DNA from 3 places in the Acidaminococcus sp. CAG:542 genome. Region 1 is predicted to be linked to each of the others. Evidence: predicted binding sites of a transcription regulator. Region 1 holds the regulator's gene; each other region holds the start of a gene.

Region 1 (3,273 bases):
TCAAAGGAGAATACCATGTCCCATCCCTGGGAATCGTACCAGGCGGTTTATGTGCACATCCCTTTTTGTGTCCATAAATGTGCCTACTGTGATTTTGCTTCGTATCAGATTTACAATGACCATATCATGAACGACTGCGCCCGGCGTCTGGTGGAGGAAATCTCCGCCTGTACGCCGGCTTTGCCGGTTTCGCCCAGGGCTACGGTGTATTTCGGCGGGGGCACCCCCAGTGTGCTGCCTTTGGATGATCTGGCTGCCATTGTTTCCGCCCTGAAGGAACGGGGCTTCTGGCAGCAGCCGGCGGAAGCCACCCTGGAGGCCAATCCGGGGACGGTGGACCTGGAACGGCTCCGGTTTTACCGGTTTTTGGGGTTCGACCGGCTGAGCCTGGGAATCCAGTCCTTCCAGCAGTCTGAACTGGTGTCCATGGGCCGGATCCATACGGCGGAGCAGGCGGAAGAAGCCATTGCCCTGGCCCGGCAGGCCGGGTTCCGGCGGATCAGCGGGGATTTGATCTACGGTTACCCTGGCCAGACAGTGGAATCTGTCCGGGATTCCCTGGAACGGCTGCTGCAAACCGGGGTGGACCATGTGTCCGTCTACGGTCTTACGGTGGAAGAGGGGACCCTTCTGGCCAAACAGATCCGGGAAGGGCAGCTGGCCCTGCCTTCGGAAGAGGAAACCGGTACCATGTACGACCTGCTCATGGAAGAACTGCCCAAAGCCGGGTACCAAAGGTACGAAATCTCCAATTTTGCCCGGCCCGGCCAGGAATCCCGGCACAACCAGGTGTACTGGCACTACGATCCCTATCTGGCCTTCGGCCCTGCTGCCTGCGGGTTCGACGGAAAGAAACGGGAGACCAATCCCTGGAATCTGATGGCCTATCTCCGGGGAGAAGCCCCGGAACAGGAAGAACTGACTCCCACGGAACGGCGGGAAGAGCTGGTGTTCATGAACCTGCGCACCGCCAAGGGACTGTCCCTGGAAGAATTCCGACTGCGGACGGGAGAAGATTTCTTCCATATATATAAAGAAGGGTTCGCCCATTGCCAGAACCGGGGCTGGATCACCCGGGAAGGGGACCGTATCCGCCTTACGGAACAGGGGATGCGGTACGGAAATCTGGCCTTTGAAGAATTTTTGTAAAAAGGCAAATATTTTTAGGGAAAGTATTGACAATTTGACTAAAGAGGTGTATCTTTACACTTAGATGTTAGCACTCCAATTATTAGAGTGCTAACAATCCAGAAGAGAGATGATTACAGTGCTGAGTGACCGCAAGAAAAAAATTCTTCAACTGATCATTGAAGACTATATCGAAACGGCGGAGCCTGTAGGATCTCGCAGCATCGCCAGGAAGTACAATCTGGGGATCAGCCCGGCAACCATCCGGAACGAAATGTCCGACCTGGAACTGCTGGGTTATCTGGAGCAGCCCCATACTTCGGCGGGCCGTGTCCCGTCGGCGGCTGCCTATCGGTACTATGTGGATTCCATTGCCAAACCCGATGCCCTGGCGCCCAACGATGTGGCGCTGATCAACAGCTGGTTCCGGGAACGGGTCCACAGCATCGACGATATCTTCCAGTCCACCGCCAAGATCCTGTCACGGATGAGCAAGAACGTGTCCGTGGTGCTGGCCAACAAGGACAGCGAAAGCGTATTTTCCTATCTTCGCTTCCTGCCCCTGAACGAGCACCAGGCCATCCTGTGCATTGTGGCCAACGACGGGCGGATGGACAACAGTGTGATCCAGATCCCGGCGGGCATGAGCCGCCTGGAAATGGACACCCTGGCCCAGAGAGTCACCAACAAGCTCCATGGGATGAAGCTGAACGATATCACAGACCAGATCCTGAAAGACGTCCGGGATGCCCTGGCTGGGGACAAAGCCCTGTATGCTTCTCTGATCCAGGTGGTCAGACAGATGCGGAGCGGCCAGTCGGAGAACAAGATGTACCTGGGCGGCACCAAACAGCTGCTCAGCCAGCCGGAATTCAAGGATCCGGAACGGATCCGGGAGCTGCTGAGCGTGCTGGAGGAAGAGCAGATGCTGAAAGACATGCTGATGGCCGACAAGGACTCCGGTCTCAAGGTAACCATCGGCAGCGAGAACAAATTTTCCGGCATCCAGGACTGCAGCATGATCCAGGCCACCTACCGTCTCAACGGACAGGTGGTGGGGACCCTGGCGGTCCTGGGACCGACCCGTATGGAATACCGGAAGGTGATTTCCGTCATGGATTACCTTCACAACTACCTGCGGGTGGTCATGAATAAAATGGATGAAAAGTAGGGGAGGACCAATGGAAAAGGACCAGCAGAAGAACCCGGAAACCGTGAAGGCAGAGGGTGCGGAAGCGGCCCAGGCCCAGACTGCGGCGGAAGAAACCGCAGAACAGGCCAAGGCAGCGGAAGCAGCCCAGGCTGACACCAAAGATGAAAAAGCAGCAGAACCCGATCCCAGGGACGAAAAGATCGCCCAACAGGAACAGCAGATCGCTGACCTGCAGAACCGGCTCCTGCGGCTCCAGGCAGATTTTGACAACTTCCGGAAACGGAACAACGAAGAACGGGAACGTCTGGGCCGGTATGTAACCGGACAGGTGGCCCGGGAATTTTTGAAGGTGCTGGACAATTTCGAACGGGCGGAAGCCAGTCTGGAAACCAGCAAAGACGGAGCGGCCATCCAAAAAGGCATGGAAATGATCCACAAGCAGTTTGAAAAGGCACTCCAGACCCTGCACATCGAAGAGATCCCGGCGGAAGGCAAGCCTTTCGACCCTCAGATCCATGAAGCCGTGATGCAGGGCAGCAACCCGGATCTGCCGGATGAAAGCATCGACCTGGTCCTGGAAAAGGGCTACAAGATCGGTGACGACGTAATCCGTCATTCCAAGGTGCGGGTTGTCCGCAACGATTGAAAACAACGTTTTGAACGATTGATAATTCCAGAGTGTACAGGAGGAATTCATTATGTCTAAGATTATTGGTATTGACTTAGGGACCACCAACTCCGTAGTCGCTGTGATGGAAGGCGGCGAACCTACGGTTATTACCACCCAGGAAGGCGGCCGGCTGACTCCTTCCGTGGTTGGCTTTACGAAAAACGGGGAAAGACTGGTAGGCCAGCTGGCCAAACGCCAGGCTGTATCCAACCCGGAACGGACTATCAGCTCCATCAAACGGCACATGGGCACCAAATACACGGTGACCATTGACGGCAAGGATTATACTCCGGAACAGATTTCCGCCATGATCCTGGAAAAG
Region 2 (3,273 bases), on a different contig from region 1:
TCAGGTCTTCTCCCAGCACTTCCACCCTGCCGTGGTACCGGCCCCCGTAATAATGGGGGACGATGCCGGTCATGGCCTTGCACAGGGTGGTCTTGCCGGCGCCGCTGGGCCCGGCAATGGCGGTGAAGCTGCCTTTCTGGATGTCCAGGTTGATGTCTTTCAGCACCAGGTCACTGTTCAGATAGGCAAAATAAAAATCAGAAATCCGGATGGCTGTTTCACACATGGTGTTTCCCCTCCGTAGCAAAGAAAATCTTCCGTACCGGGCCGTAGAGCACCTGGGTGACCACACCGTTCAGGACCCCTACGGTGAGCACCACCGGCAGCATGGCATGAGTCCACACGGCAAGGGGCAGCCCCAGCACCAGTTTCAAGATGTAGGTGAACACACTGCCGCTGACGGAAGTGGCCAGGAACCCTACAATAAAAGGCTTCACCTTCAGCTGTTCCAGGTGGGCCAGGGCGAAGGCCTTCACCAGGATACAGGCGGTAAGGGCCCCGCACAGTTCACTGGCAATGTTCCCCAGCGGGAAGGCGGATTTGGACGAAGGGATCAGGGTGAGCCCGGCCACAAAGCCGATGCCCAAAGCCCGGGTGGGCCCTGGCTTCGTCAGACAGATGGTAATGGAATACATGGCGATGGTCCAGTTGGGGGTGACCCCGCCCACGTTGGGGCTGATGGTATGGAGGATGACCCCAATGGCCAGCAGCAGGGCCGTCATGGCCACCCAGCGATGGGTATCACGGGCTGCTTCCACCGTAATCAGTTCCGGAATCGGTTTTTCCATGCTGCGATGCTCCTTTGCTACAATACAGTATAGAATATAGTTTATGGGGACTGGGGGAGGATGTCAAGGAAAAAGGGGCTGTTGCCTAAGCAACAACCCCTTCAACGGTCTCACAGCTCTTCAAACAGCTGCTGCCCGATTTCCAGCATTTTCTCTTTTTGGGTTTCCAGTTCCACCAGGAGTAGTTCGATCTTTTCTCCGGCACCCCGAAAATCTCCAGGGCCTGGGTCAGGATCAGCCGTTTCAGCTGCTCCGAAAGAGCCGCCAGGATTTCGTCCTTGGTTTTGTACCAGCGGCGGATCTCCAGCCCTCCCACTCCAGATTCCTCACTGATCCGGCTGAGAGTCATCCGCTGGTAGCCTACATCCAGCAGCAGTCTGGCTGCACTTTTCAGGACCCGTTCCCGGCCGGTCAGGTCCTGTGGAGTAACGTCTGCCAACGGTTGTTTTCGATTTCTGCCCATAAATCCTGTGACTCCATTCTTCCTGCAATATTTTGCGGTATGATTTTAGTGTATCACGGGGCAAAAACTTCATCAATCAATAGCGAAAAAATTCATTGTTTTCATTTTTCTGCCACAAGTATCCCTCGAAAATCCTGTAACTTCTTGCACTTGAGCCATGACTAAACAGTCTGTTTCCGACTATACAGTCATACATTTGTTGCACAAAAAAAGGACTGCCGCTCAAGCAGCAGTCCTTTTTCTCTATGGAGCTCCGACTTTCCACGGAGTCTCCCGCCCTCGTTATCCTTCGATGGCGATATATTTCTTGTTGTCCACCTTCTGGGGTTCCTTTTTGGGGATGCTCAGTTCCAGGATACCGTTTTCGTACTTGGCCTTCACATCAGCCTCGGTGACCCCTTCGCCTACATAGAAGCTCCGGGCGCACTGGCCAAAGGTCCGTTCACGGCGGATATACTGGCCTTTCTTGTCTTTTTCATCCTTGTCCACACCCTTGCTGGCACTGATGGTCAGATATCCGTTTTCCAGCTGTGCATGGATTTCATCCTTCTTGAACCCCGGCAGGTCAATGTCCAGTTCATAGTGGTCGCCCACATCCCGCACATCGGTCTTCATCATATTTCTGGAGTGTTTCCCGTACAGAGGATTTCTGGCCGTAAACACATCATCAAAGTCATTCATGAGATCATCGAACACATTGTCATTGAAAACGCTAGGCAGTAACATAAGCCATTCCTCCATTCAATCTTGGCCTTGAAGGTCAGCTTTTGGAACTACCGAAAGGCTGGATTCCTGCGGCCCCTCAGGGGCCCGTCCTACGTTCCAGGTTCTCTTGGGAACCCTTCTCTGTGGTCTTTCCTTCGTTCTGGTATTATAATAGCACAGGTTGTTAGCACTGTCAAGCGTTGAGTGCTAAAAAGTCAAAGTTTTTTTGACTTTTTAGAGGAGAGGAATGGGGCTGTTGCATGTGCAGCAGCCCCTCTAAAAAATCACAGCTTCACCCGGGCCGGAGAGGCGATCAGGAACAGATTGTGGTTCCCTCCCTCTTTTTCCGGGAACTGGCCGTACATGTCGAAGGTGGAGAAGAACCGGGCGGCCGGGTAGATGCCGTAGCCGTCCTGGTTATGGTCCGTGGTGTCGTAGGGATCCGCCACGATCAGCACATCGTCCTGGGTGTCGGCGGTGCCCATGTCATCATAGCCGATGATTACCTGCCAGTGGCCGCCCCAGTCGATCCATCCTGCCAGGATAGGCTTTCCGGCCTTCAGGGTGGCCTTGATGTCTTCCGGTCCGAAGGTCTTCCCGGCCTTTGCATAGTCTTCCGTGGTCACCAAGTCGAACCCTCCCACCTTCTGGAACATGTCCTTCATCTGTTCCAGGGTGGTGCCCGGATATCCGTCCGGGAAGCCAGGGACATTCACGTCCTTCAGGGGATGGCGCAGATCCGCCAGCTTCTGTTCCGTCCAGTCCTTCTGCCGGTCATACCACCGGAGCACCATCAGGGCTGCCGCCGGTCCGCAGGACCATTCACTGGACTGCTGGATGGTCTTGAAAGCCGGCAGCAGCACCAGGGACCCTTTGGAATGCATATGGTAGAAGTCCGGGTGAGTGTAATAAATGGTCTTTTTGTGATCCAGCTTCCGCTCTATGGAAGCAGCCCCCTGGTCCTGGGTGATTTTCGCCGGTTCCTGGAATTTCATGTCATCACTGAAGTTCCGGTTGGCCGCCAGCACCGGCAGGGAGAAGCCGGCGGCCAGCAGGCCGGCCAGCACAGCAGAAGTCAGTTTTGGGAAAAGTTTCATATCCATCCGTTCCTTTCACGGCCCGGCCCTTTTTCCGGAAAGGGCCCTCGGGCATCCGTATTTCTTCTCCCTATTATAAAAGATTTCCGCCGGAATGCCTATAAGCTCCCCAGGATTTTCCCGCTGATTTCCTCCAGCAGGGGCCGCTGCTCCTCCAGCCGGTCCAGCATTTTCTGGATGGTCCCGGAAGAAATCCCGAAGATCCGTAGGGAATGGGTCA
Region 3 (3,273 bases), on a different contig from region 1:
CCGGTTTGTCGGCTACTACGGCTTCCGTGGTCAGGATCATGGAAGCGATGGAAGCGGCGTTCTGGAGAGCACTGCGGGTTACTTTGCAGGGATCCACGATACCAGCTTTGATCATATCCACATATTCTTCGGTGGCAGCGTTGAAGCCGGTGCCTTTGGCAGCCTTCTTCACAGCTTCCACGATGACGGCGCCTTCCAGGCCGGCGTTGTTGGCGATTTGCCGTACCGGTGCTTCAATGGCCCGTCTTACAATATCGATACCGGTCTTTTCATCACCGTCAGCCTTGGCTTCCAGTTCGTCCAGAACCGGCTGTACCTGCAGCAGAGCGGTGCCGCCGCCGGCCACAATGCCTTCAGCCACAGCAGCACGGGTGGCGTTCAGGGCATCTTCGATACGGAGTTTCTTGTCTTTCAGTTCGGTTTCGGTAGCAGCACCAACCTTGATCACGGCTACGCCGCCGGACAGTTTGGCCAGGCGTTCCTGGAGTTTTTCTTTGTCGAACTGGGAGGTGGTGGCAGGGATCTGAGCCTTGATGGAGGCGATCCGGTCAGCCACAGCCTGTTTGTCACCGCCGCCGTCAACGATGGTGGTCATGTCCTTGGTTACCCGTACCTGACCGGCAGTACCCAGGTCAGCCAGGGTAGCGCTGTCCAGTTTCCGGCCCACTTCTTCACTGATGACCGTAGCACCGGTGAGGGTGGCGATATCCTGGAGCATGGCCTTCCGGCGGTCACCGAAGCCAGGAGCCTTTACAGCCACAGCCTTGAAGGTGCCACGCAGACGGTTCACAACCAGGGTAGCCAGGGCTTCCCCTTCCACGTCTTCAGCAATGATCAGCAGTTCACGGCCCTGTTGTACAACCTTTTCCAGGACAGGCATAATGTCGTTGATCAGGGTGATCTTCCGGTCCGTAATGAATACGTACGGGTTGCTCATAACGGCTTCCATCTTGTCAGGATCCGTTACCATGTAGGGGGAGATGTACCCACGGTCGAACTGCATGCCTTTTACGGTTTCCAGGGAGGTGTCCATGGTCTTGGATTCTTCCACGGTGATTACGCCGTCGTTGCCCACTTTTTCCATGGCATCGGCGATCAGCCCGCCGATTTCTTCATCACCGGCGGAAATGGAGGCAACCTGTGCCTTTTCTTCCTTGGTGCTGACAGCCTTGGCGCTCTTCTTCAGTTCGTCAACCAGAGCATCGGTGGCTTTCTTGATCCCTTTCTTCAGGACCATGGGGTTGGCACCGGCCACCACGTTCTTCATCCCTTCATGGACGATGGACTGGGCCAGCACCGTAGCGGTGGTGGTACCGTCGCCGGCGATGTCGTTGGTCTTGGTGGCCACTTCACGGACCAGGGCGGCGCCCATGTTTTCAAACGGATCTTCCAGTTCAATATCCTTGGCAATGGTTACCCCATCGTTGGTGATGGTGGGAGAACCGAATTTCTTTTCCAGTACAACGTTCCGGCCTTTGGGCCCCAGGGTTACCTTTACGGCATCAGCCAGGGCATTGACACCCCGTTCCAGGCCACGGCGGGCATCTTCATCAAATTTAATCAGTTTAGCCATATTGATCGACTCCTTAATTCCAGATAATGTACGGTTTGGTATTTTCTACCAGATACGGGACGGAGGAAAGCTTTCAGTCTTCCACAACCGCCAGGATATCGCTGTCTCTCAGGATGATGTAGTCTTTCCCGTCCAGGGTTACATCACTGCCGGAGTATTTGGCGAATACCACCACATCCCCTGCCTTCACTTCGGAAGGGACCCGGGTGCCGTTTTCCAGGAGACGGCCGGTGCCTACGGCAACCACTTTGCCGGTCTGGGGTTTGTCTTTGTGAGCAGTATCCGGCAGGTAAATGCCGCTGCTGGTTTTTTCTTCTTGTACAATGGGTTCAACTACAACATGATCATCCAAAGGTTTTAACATCTTACGTATCCCCTTTCATTCTATGAGCAATGGGTTGTTTGCATTTTTTATTAGCACTCATTTCACTGGAGTGCTAACTACAGTATCTATAATAGCATGTTTCCAAAAAAAATCAAGCCCTTTGACTATTTTTTGTCAAAAGGCTTGAAAACTTTTTTCTCCAGGGTCCGGACCACCTGGTCGTACCGGTCCGGGTCGTGGGGCAAAAGGCAGCGGCTGCAGTCTTTGTTCCCATCTCCCAGCCGGGTGAAGTCCCCGCCGCAGTCCGGCACCAGGTACAGGGGGCAGTAGCAGAACAGGCAGTTGAACCGGTCCGGGTCCGCCCCTTTGTGGCAGGGAAAGAATTCGCACTGCCGGTGGGCAAAGAACTTGTACCGGCAGCTCATGGTTCCAACAGCTTCCCGTAGGACCGGGCCAGGCTGCCGAATTCGTCCATGGAAAGGGATTCCCCTCTCCGCTTCCCGTCGATGCCGGCCCCATCCAGCAGTTCCTTCACCTGGTCCGGGGTGATCCCCAGGGTCTTCAGGCAGTTGCTGAGCATTTTCCGCCGCTGGGAAAAGGCCGCCTTCACCACCCGGAAGAACAGCTTCGCCGGAACATCCACCGCCGGGTGCTCCCGTTTGTCGCAGACCACCACCATGGAATCCACCTTGGGGGCGGGCATAAAGTCCCGGGCGGGCACCGGTATGGCCAGCCGGGGCTGGGAATAATACTGGAGAGCCAGGGACAGAGGGCCGTAATCTTTCCCTCCCGGAGCAGCGATCATCCGCTCCGCCACTTCCTTCTGGACCATCACCACCAGCCTCTGGAGGGGCAGATCCTCTTCCAAAAGGGCGAAGATGATGGGGGTGGTGATGTAATAGGGCAGGTTGGCGGCCACGGTAAAGGGCCGGTGCTCCGTCACTTCCCCCAGGTCCACCTTCAGCACGTCCCCGGGGACGATTTCCACATTGTCATACCCTTCCAGGGTTTTGGCCAGGACGGGCAGCAGGGTCCGGTCGATCTCCACGCTTTTCACCTGGGCCCCGGTCTCCGCCAGGGCCTGGGTCAGGGTGCCGATTCCCGGGCCGATTTCCAGCACCAGGTCTCCGGGGCCCACCTGGGCTTCCCGGGCGATCCCCCGGACCACCTGTTCATTGATCAAAAAGTTCTGTCCGAACTTCTTCTTGGCCCGGAGGCCAAAAGTATCGAGGATGTACCGGGTCACGTCCCGGCTGGCGATCACTGGATGCAGCATGTCATTTTCCTTCCCCGTCGATTTCTGCCAGAGCGGCCTGGAATTCCTCCCGGGTCACTCCGTAATTGTTCAGCCGATGGACCATCTGCTTGGCGTTCC

Evidence for each region. Region 1 encodes HrcA, which represses chaperone genes, less so after heat shock. Its sites were predicted from a motif close to TGTTAGCACTCNNNTNANNNGAGTGCTAACA; they were not measured.
Region 2: QVO43_RS05375 (Hsp20/alpha crystallin family protein) is a predicted target of HrcA. The motif match lies at 2,139-2,169, and genes of this name have one in related genera.
Region 3: groES (co-chaperone GroES) is a predicted target of HrcA. The motif match lies at 1,986-2,016, and genes of this name have one in related genera.

The regions. Positions count from the first base shown of each region.
Region 1 covers NZ_FR902068.1:3,018-6,290, reverse strand. The annotation lists gene hemW (radical SAM family heme chaperone HemW) at 16-1,149, shown strand; gene hrcA (heat-inducible transcriptional repressor HrcA) at 1,259-2,299, shown strand; gene grpE (nucleotide exchange factor GrpE) at 2,310-2,927, shown strand; gene dnaK (molecular chaperone DnaK) at 2,980-3,273, shown strand, end outside.
Region 2 covers NZ_FR902069.1:9,956-13,228, reverse strand. The annotation lists gene QVO43_RS05390 (energy-coupling factor ABC transporter ATP-binding protein) at 1-226, opposite strand, end outside; gene QVO43_RS05385 (tryptophan transporter) at 219-788, opposite strand; gene QVO43_RS05380 (TetR/AcrR family transcriptional regulator) at 874-1,251, opposite strand; gene QVO43_RS05375 (Hsp20/alpha crystallin family protein) at 1,534-1,977, opposite strand; gene QVO43_RS05370 (C39 family peptidase) at 2,241-3,053, opposite strand; gene QVO43_RS05365 (TetR/AcrR family transcriptional regulator) at 3,152-3,273, opposite strand, start outside.
Region 3 covers NZ_FR902040.1:211-3,483, forward strand. The annotation lists gene groL (chaperonin GroEL) at 1-1,573, opposite strand, end outside; gene groES (co-chaperone GroES) at 1,647-1,937, opposite strand; gene QVO43_RS02595 (cysteine-rich small domain-containing protein) at 2,063-2,323, opposite strand; gene rsmA (16S rRNA (adenine(1518)-N(6)/adenine(1519)-N(6))-dimethyltransferase RsmA) at 2,320-3,174, opposite strand; gene rnmV (ribonuclease M5) at 3,176-3,273, opposite strand, start outside.